DNA from 2 places in the Janibacter sp. RAF52 genome. Region 1 is predicted to be linked to the other one. Evidence: predicted binding sites of a transcription regulator. Region 1 holds the regulator's gene; the other holds the start of a gene.

Evidence for each region. Region 1 encodes LexA, which represses DNA repair genes until DNA is damaged. Its sites were predicted from a motif close to TCGAACANNTGTTCGA; they were not measured.
Region 2: AB4Y78_RS09000 (HNH endonuclease signature motif containing protein) is a predicted target of LexA. The motif match lies at 2,386-2,401, and genes of this name have one in related genera.

Annotation. Positions count from the first base shown of each region.
Region 1 is NZ_JBFRDY010000001.1:252,651-257,190, reverse strand. It holds gene nrdR (transcriptional regulator NrdR) at 23-487, opposite strand; gene AB4Y78_RS01220 (LysM peptidoglycan-binding domain-containing protein) at 794-1,168, opposite strand; gene lexA (transcriptional repressor LexA) at 1,389-2,144, shown strand; gene AB4Y78_RS01210 (NAD-dependent protein deacetylase) at 2,119-2,964, opposite strand; gene AB4Y78_RS01205 (LysR family transcriptional regulator) at 3,011-3,934, shown strand; gene AB4Y78_RS01200 (ComEC/Rec2 family competence protein) at 3,974-4,540, opposite strand, start outside.
Region 2 is NZ_JBFRDY010000005.1:196,630-201,169, reverse strand. It holds gene AB4Y78_RS09005 (heavy metal translocating P-type ATPase) at 183-2,273, opposite strand; gene AB4Y78_RS09000 (HNH endonuclease signature motif containing protein) at 2,405-3,910, shown strand; gene AB4Y78_RS08995 (hypothetical protein) at 4,367-4,540, shown strand, end outside.

The DNA of each region.
Region 1 (4,540 bases):
ACGGCGTGCCGGCCCCGGGGGTCTAGGGGGTGGTGACGGCGGCGTGCTCCTCGCGGAGCGTGGCGATCGCCGACTCGAAGTCCTCGAGCGAGTCGAAGGACTGGTAGACGGAGGCGAAGCGCAGGTACGCCACCTCGTCGAGATCACGCAGCGGCGGCAGGATCGCCATGCCCACCTCGTGGGCGTCGATCTCCGCGCTGCCCTGGGAGCGGATGCTCTCCTCGACCCGCTGGGCCAGGAGGGCGAGCTGGTCCTCGCTGACCGGTCGACCTTGGCAGGCCTTGCGGACGCCGGCGAGCACCTTGGCCCGGCTGAAGGGCTCGGCGGCACCGGACCGCTTCGTCACCGTGAGGCTCGCGCTCTCGAGGGTCGTGAAGCGGCGGCTGCACTCCGGGCACTGGCGACGACGCCGGATGGCGCTGCCGTCATCGGTCGTCCGGCTGTCGATGACCCGGGAGTCGGTGTGCCGGCAGAACGGGCAGTGCACGGTGATCTCCCTTCGCTGGACGTGCGATGTGGTGCTGCTTGTGGATGGCGCGGTGGACGAAACTGGGGACGAACCCCGCTCGCCTGTGGAGAAACGGTCTCAGCCTGTGCACTAGATGTGGACGAATGACAACCGTGTAACCACTAGATGTAGTGACCATTAGACGCCTCTGGCGGACGTGACGCAAGTCCCCCGGAAAAACAGTCCGTGAACGGCACATCGGCCGCCCCCACGGTGCGTGGAGACGGCCGATGGCCTACCCGGGCCGGGTCGAGTGGCTCGGGGGGATGGTGGTGACGAAGGGGGTCAGTGCCCCGGGATCGTCAGGGTCTGCCCGGCGTGGACGTGCGAGGTCGAGAGGTTGTTGGCGACCTGGATGCGGGTCACCGCCTCCGCGGTGGGGAGACCGGCGAGCTCGGTCGTGGCGATCTCGCTGAGCGTCTGCCCCGGCTCGACGGTGACCTCCTGCGTCGCCGCCGGCGTGCCACCGAAGGCGAGGCTCGCGCCTGCGACGCTCGCCACGGCGACCGTCGTCAGGGTGATCACCAGGCGGCCGCGACGGGTCAGGCGGGTGCGCGAGGCCGGGCGCTCGACGACGGCGTCACCGGTCGGCACGGAGATGAGGTGGCGCGTGCGTGCCGGCGCGTCGATGCGGATCGGGGTGGCGGTGAGAGCAGTCATGCGGTCCTCCTCGTGGCGGCTCCGTCGAACCGGTGTTCGATAGAACGTCTGTACGATGTCTAGCACGGGTGTTCGAAGAAAATCAACAACACGCTCGAACACGTGTTTGAAATGCGTGTTCGATCGGCCTAGGGTCGGTCTCACCGAGAAGTTGACCAGCGACCACCGACAACGGAAGGCCGCGAGCTCGGGACCGGACACGGACGAAGGGGTCGAGACCATGAGCGGCAAGGGCGAGGACAACATCCACCAGTTGCCCGAGCGGGACACCGGGGACGGGCTGACCGCCCGGCAGCGCAAGGTGCTCGAGGTGATCCGCAATGCCGTCGCCAGCCGGGGCTACCCGCCGAGCCTGCGCGAGATCGGCGAGCTCGTCGGCCTGACGAGCCCGAGCTCGGTGGCCCACCAGCTCTCCTCCCTCGAGCGCAAGGGCTACCTGCGTCGCGACCCCAACCGGCCCCGCGCCATCGAGGTCATCTCCCCCGACGACTCCACCCCCGCGGTCGCGGCCGAGGTCACCGACCTCACCGAGGGCATGCGCGGTGGCGCGAGCACCCACGACGAGGTCGTCGACCCGACCGGCTCCGGCGACGAGCGCCCCGAGGCGAGCTACGTGCCCGTGCTCGGTCAGATCGCGGCCGGTGTGCCGATCACCGCGGAGGAGGTCGTCGACGACGTCTTCCCGCTGCCCAAGCAGATCGTCGGCGAAGGCTCGCTCTTCCTGCTCAAGGTCGTCGGCGACTCGATGATCGACGCGGCCATCTGCGACGGCGACTGGGTCGTCGTGCGCCAGCAGCCCAATGCCGACAACGGCGACATCGTCGCGGCCATGCTCGACAACGAGGCGACCGTCAAGACCTTCAAGCGGACCGACGGCAACGTCTGGCTGCTCCCCCACAACCCGGCCTTCGACCCGATCGACGGCAACCACGCGACGATCCTCGGCAAGGTCACCGCCGTGCTGCGCCGCCTCTGACCGCGAGGTCCTCGACGGCGCCGACCAGGTGCCGGAGCGACGGCGCGAGCTCGCCATCGACCCGGTGGTCGACGAGGTCGTCGCCGCGGGTGGGGCCCCGGGTGATGAGCGAGACGGGGATCCCCCGCTTCGCCGCGTGACGCACGAAGCGCAGCCCCGACATCACCTGGAGCGAGCTGCCGAGCACGAGCAGGCTCGGCGCCGCGTCGACGAGGTCGTAGCAGTGCTGGACCAGCGGCTTGGCCACGGACCCACCGAAGAAGACGACGTCCGGCTTCAGCGTGTCCTCGCCGCACACAAGGCAGCGCGGTGCGACGAAGCGTTCGACGTCGACGCTCTCCAGGCGCACGTCACCATCGGGCCTGATCTCGTCGCTGTCGACGTCGAAGCCGGGGTTGTCCCGGGCCATCCGCGCATCGAGCGTGCGCCGGTCCTCGTGCGCCTCGCACGTGAGGCAGACGACGTCGACGAGGCTGCCGTGCAGCTCGACCACGTCTCGCGTCCCGGCTGCCTGGTGGAGACCGTCGACGTTTTGCGTGATGACCGGGCCCACCGCACCGAGATCCTGCAACCGCGTGACGAGGTGGTGCGCCGCGTTGGGCCGCGCGGCGTGAAATCGGCGCCACCCGACGTAGCTGCGCGCCCAGTACCGCTGGCGCGCTTGGCTGCTGCCGACGAACTCCCCGTAGTGCATCGGGGTCACTCGTCGGGTGCCGTCCGGTCCCCGGTAGTCGGGTATCCCCGAGTCCGTCGACATGCCCGCGCCCGTCAGCACGAGGGCGGGGCCGACGGACAGAGCCGCCGCGATGGCGTCGATCACCCGACCAGTATGGGCGGCCGCTCCGGGCCGACCTACGATGGGCCTCATGATCGACGCCGCAGGGCTGCGCGTGATGCGGGCCATCGCCGAGGAGGGCAGCTTCACCGCTGCCGCGCTCGCGCTCGGGTACTCCCAGCCCGCCGTCTCCCAGATGGTCAAGCGTCTGGAGCAACGCACCGGGACCGTCCTCGTCGAAAAGGTCGGCCGCTCCGTGCGGCTCACCGAGGCCGGCGCCGTCCTCGCCCGCCACGCCGCGCCGGTGCTCGCCGCGCTCGACGCCGCCGAGGAAGAGGTCGCCGCGATCGCCGGTCTGCGCTCCGGACGGGTGCGCCTCATGGCCTTCCCGTCCTCGTCCGTGACCCTCGTCCCCCGGGCCCTCGCCGCCGTGCGAGCGGCGCACCCGGACCTGTCCGTGCAGTTCACCGAGGCCGAGCCGCCCGAGTCGCTTGCCGCCCTGCGTGCCGGCGAGGTCGATCTCGCGGTGGCCTTCAGCTACGACGGCAGCGACCTCGGTCGCGGGGAGGACCTCGAGGGCTTCGTCGTCCATCCGCTCCTCGACGAGGAGGTGCGCGTCGCGCTCCCCCGCGACCACCCGCTCGCCGCCAAGGAGACGGTCTCGATGACCGACCTGACGGACGAGGAGTGGATCGCCGGGTGCGCCCGCTGCCGCGGCCACCTGCTGACGATCGCCCACGATGCCGGCTTCGCCCCCAAGGTCGCCTTCGAGACCGAGGACTACGTCGCGGTCCAGGGCTTCGTCGCCGCCGGTCTCGGGGTGGCCCTCATCCCCGACCTCATCCGGGCAGCAACGTCCAACCCCGACGTGAGCATCCGCCCGCTCGACCCGCAGAGCCGCCGCCGCATCCACGTCGTGACGACCGACGACCTGCTCAAGGTGCCGGCCGTCGCCGCGACGCTCGAGGCCCTCACGGTCTCGGCCCAGGCGGTCGACGTCTCCGTCGTCAGCTGACCGAGGGCCATCCCGCGGACGGGGCGCGCGCGCCCGCCGTCATCGACGGCTCGTCACGACATCCCCGGCGTCGAGGACCGCGATGTCGCCGTGCTCGTCGGTGCGCGCGACGCGGGTGCCGTGGCGCGCAGCCCACTGCAGCGCGGTGGGGGTCGGGTGCCCGTAGGTGTTGTCCGCGCCGACGCTGATGACAGCGGTCGGCGCGACGACGGCGTCCATGAGGTCCTCGTCGAGGTTGCTCGACCCGTGGTGCGGCATCTTGACGACGTCGAGGTCGTCGGCCGCCGCGGCCATCGCCGGGTCGCGTCGCAGCGCGAGGAGGATCGCATGGCCCGCCTCGCGCTCGATGTCACCGAGGAGGAGAGCGCTCAGGCCACCCGACCCTTCGGTGTCGCCTGCCCCGTCGGTGTCACCCGGCCCGTCGGTCCCACCGACGCGCACGTGCAGCACGATGCTCGCGTTGTTGGCCGCCGAGCCCCCGGGCACGGCCCGGGCCGGCCACCACACCGACGCGGTGACGTCACCGATGACGAGACGGTCGCCGGCGACGAGCGGCTGGACGGGCGCACCGTGCTCGGCCGCGATCCGTCGCACCTGCCGCACAGC
Region 2 (4,540 bases), on a different contig from region 1:
GGTCTCGACGCTAGCCGGAGAGGTCCGGGAGGCCGCCGAAGGTGCGTGGTCGGGCATCGGTGTCCTGCTCGCGGGTGTTGCGCTGCTGCGTGGATCACGCTTCGGGACCACCCGAGCCCCTTGCCGAGGGGCTCACAGCCGCTGACTCCCTGCCCTCTCGGGCTGGCCACGGGTGTGTGCGCTCAGCCGCGCAGCTTCGCCGCGCTCCGCTCGGGTGCCAGGTCCAGCCGCCGCAGCAGTTGCGCGTTGAGCGCGACGACGATCGTCGAGAGCGACATCAGGATCGCGCCGACGCTCATCGGCAGGACGAAGCCGATCGGGGCGAGCACGCCGGCGGCCAGCGGCACGGACAGCAGGTTGTAGCCGGCAGCCCACCAGAGGTTTTGCTTCATCTTGCGATAGGTCTCGCGCGAGAGGTCGATGACCGACAGGACCGAGCGCGGGTCGGAGCTGGCGAGCACGACTCCGGCAGAGCCGATCGCGACGTCGGTGCCCGCGCCGATCGCGAGGCCGACGTCGGCCTGCGCGAGGGCTGGGGCGTCGTTGACGCCGTCGCCGACCATGGCGACCTTCCTCCCTTCGTCCTGCAGTTGCGCGACCTGGGCTGCCTTGTCCTGCGGACGCACGCCGGCGAGGACGCGGTCGATGCCGAGCTCGGCGCCGACGGACTCGGCGACCGCCTGCGCGTCGCCGGTGATCATGACGACCTGGGCGCCGACGGCGTGCAGCGCGTCGACGGCTTCGCGGGACTCGGGGCGGATCTCGTCGGCGAGGCGCAGCGCCCCGATCACGTCACCGTCGGCGAGGACGTGGAGGATGATCGAGCCCTCCTCCCGCCAGGCGTCGGCGACGGGCAACTCACCGAGAGAGTGCTGCTCGAGCAGGTAGGGGCCGCCGACCTCGACGGTCTCGCCGCCGACCTCGGCCCTGACCCCGACCGCCGGCGACGAGGTGAAGCCGCTCGCGGACGGCACCGTCAGCCCGCGGCGCTCGGCCGCGCCGACGATGGCCCGGGCGAGCGGGTGCTCGCTGTCGGCCTCGGCGGCCGCTGCCAGCGCGAGGACCTCCCCTTCGTCGCGCCCGTGGGCCTCGATGCCGGTGACCGTGGGCTCGCCGCGCGTCAGCGTGCCGGTCTTGTCGAAGAGCACCGTGTCGACCGTGCGCATCGACTCCAGCGCGAGCCGGTCCTTGACGAGCACGCCTGCGCGAGCGGCGCGCTCGGTCGCGATCGAGACAACGAGCGGGATCGCCAGGCCGAGTGCGTGGGGGCAGGCGATGACGAGGACGGTGATCGTGCGCACGACCGCGTCGTCGGGCAGGCCGATGAGTGTCCAGACGAGTGCGGTGATGATCGCCGCGCCGAGGGCGAACCAAAAGAGCCAACCGGCCGCGGTGTCTGCGAGGCGCTGGGCCCGTGACGATGAGGACTGGGCGTCGGCGACGAGACTCTGGATGCCGGCGAGCATGGTCTCGTCGCCGGTCGCGCTCACCTCGACCCGCAGGCCGGAGTCGGTGGCGACGGTGCCCGCGACGACGGTGTCGCCGACCTCGCGCCGCACCGTGCGCGACTCGCCGGTGACCATCGACTCGTCGATGCTCGCCGATCCCTCGACGACCCGCCCATCGGCGGGGACGGACGCGCCGGGCCGGACCACGACGACGTCACCGACCGCGAGGGACGAAGGGGGGACCGTCACGATCTCGTCGCCCTCCACGCGCTCCGCCTCGTCGGGCAGCAGTGCGGCGAGCGAGTCGAGGGCGGAGGTCGTCTGGGCCAGGGAGCGCATCTCGATCCAGTGGCCCAGCAGCATGATGACGACGAGGAGCGCCAGCTCCCACCAGAAGCTCAGCTCGTGGTGCAGCAACTCGAGGCTCGCGCCACACGACGAGACGAAGGCGACGGTGATCGCCAGCGCGATGAGCAGCATCATCCCGGGCCTGCGAGAGCGGATCTCGTCGACGGCGCCGGTGAGGAAGGGGCGTCCGCCCCACGCGTACATCACGGTGCCCACGAACGGTGCGATCCACGTCGTCCAGCCGTGGTGCGGCAGGTCGTAGCCGACGAGGTCGGCAAACATCGGGTCGAAGCCGACGACCGGGACGGCCAGCACGAGCATGATCCAGAAGAGTCGGCGGAACTGCGCGACGTGGTCGCCGTGCCCCGCGTGCCCACCGTGGTCGCCGTGCCCACCGTGCCCGGCATGGGTGTCGTGCTCGGCGTGCTCGTGGTGCAGGTCCTCGTGCATGTCGTGGTCCGGTTGGGCGGTGCTCATGCCCAACGAGTATACCCCATATGGGTATGTTCCCAGCCGGCGGTTGTCCACAGCCGGTCCATGAGAATCCGTTGAATCAACAGGGGTTGAGGGGGTTCCCGGCGACCCCATGTCGAACATATGATCGAAGCATGTCAGTGGCGACGCAGTGGGAGGGTCTGGGGCTTGTGTCGGGTCTGCGGGACTCGGTGCGAGCCCTGACGATCGCTGCCCTGGAGATGCCGGACCTGTGGCAGGCACCGGAGGAGGAGCTGGCGGAGGGTCTGGCTGCGATCGGTCGGGCGAGGGCGGTGCTCGAGGCGGCCGAGGTGGCGTTGGTGCGCGAGGGCATCGCGCGGGGTGTTCCGGAGCGTGAGTCGTGGTCGGAGACCGACTGGGTCGGGGTGAGCGAGGGTCGGTCCGCTCCGCGGCCGGCGGTGCGCCACGTGACGTCTGTGGTGCGGGTGGCCAGGGCAGGTCTGCGGGCCGGAGCCGCGCTCGTCGACCGCACGCACGACGAAGGGGGCAGCGTCCCCCTTCGTCCGGACGCACCTGAGCAGGTGGCCGGCGAGGTGCAGCCAGAAGCAGAGGAGTGGGGCGATCGGCCGCCGCCGGCCGGCCTCGCCGGGGTGCTCGCCGATCTCGAAGGTGGCCACCTGCCGCTGGGCAAGGCCGATCAGCTGGTGCGCTTCCACGAGGGGATGTGTCGGGTTGCCGACCCCGAGCTCCTCGAGGCGGATCTGGGGGTCCTGCTCGGTGCGGCCCGCGACGAGGTCGTGCGCACCGGCCCGGGTGGGCGCGTCTCGGGTCGGGTTCCGGGGCTCGACGAGCGCAAGCTGGCGGCGGCGATCACCCAGACGACGCGGATGTTGAGCCCGGCCAGGGATCTGGCGGCGGATGACGAGCGGGCGCGGTCGGCGCGGTCGTTGACGAGCCACACCGATGCCAGCGGGCTGACGCGTTACAAGCTGGTGCTCGATGCGGAGGGCGCGGCGATCATCGACGCGGCGGTGGCGGGGTTGTCGAAGCCGGTCCCCGGCCCTGACGGCGAGCGTGACCCGCGGCCTGCGGCGCGGCGTCGCGCGGACGCCCTGGTGTCCATCGTGGGTCGTGGGGTGTCCAGCCCGGGTGAGGTGGGCACGAGTGACAAGGCGCAGGTGATGGTGACCATCGCGATGTCCTCGCTGCTGATGGCCACGGACAGCACGTGCGGAGTCTGCGGGTCTCAGGGGGTCGGCGGCAGCGGTGTCGCAGGGCAGTTGGGTGCTGGTGGTGTGGCCGGTGGCGGTCACGCCGGCGGGGTCACGGCCTCAGGGGCGGTGCTCTCGCCGTCGAGCGTGCGCAAGCTGGCCTGCGAGGCCGGGGTGATCCCGGTGATGCTCGGCAGTGGTGGTGAGCCGCTCGAGCTGGGGCGCGCGACCAGGTTCTTCACCCTTGGGCAGAAGCGGTTGCTCTGGTTGCGGGACGGGGGGTGCACCTTCCCGGGGTGCACGATGCCCGCGCACTGGACCGATGCGCACCACGTGCGGTACTGGTCTCTGGGTGGGCGCACCGACATCGGCAATGCGGCGTTGCTGTGCGAGCGGCACCACACCCGCGTGCACCAGCAGGAGCTGGCGTGCACGGTCCGTGACGGCGGGGTGACCTGGCACCTGTAGCCACCCCGCCCCGCGCCCGACCCCGCGGTCGGGCGCTGCGGCACGCCCCCGCGGCCCTGAGTTGGGGGCCCGTGAGATCGCATTTCCTTCAGGTCGTGCGGAGTTGGGCGGGGGAAGCCGCATTGCCCAACGGCAATGCAGGGGTGCGGGCATTCGGGCTGGCCGGCCCCCCTGCCCACTGCCCCCTTCGCTCGCGGCGCCCCTGCGGTGGCGGTGGGGTGCGGCCGGCCGCTCTCCGAGCTTGCCGACCTCGGGAGGGCGACCCCGGTCGGGTAGCCGTCGGCGTGCGCCGACGCGCTGGTCGAGGCGAAGGGGGAGCCCGCTTCCTTCGTCGTCTTGTGGATCGTCATGCCGGCGACGCTCAACAGATGCTGCCGGAGGCGCGCCGCGTGCTGGCCGAGGCCGACCGCTTCACCACCTACGTCCGCAGTCGTCACGGCCGCCTGCGGATGGGTTATGCGTGGGCTGCGCTGCGTCGGCATCACGGCGTCGGCGACCGCCGACCACGACCCGGGCCGGGCGTCGTCTACCGCCCGGTGGCCGACGGTCCGCAGGATTCCCGTGCGGCTGGCCTGGTGGCGGGACGCGCGGCCGCGCGGTCCCGACGACTTCGTCGACGCGGTGACGGCG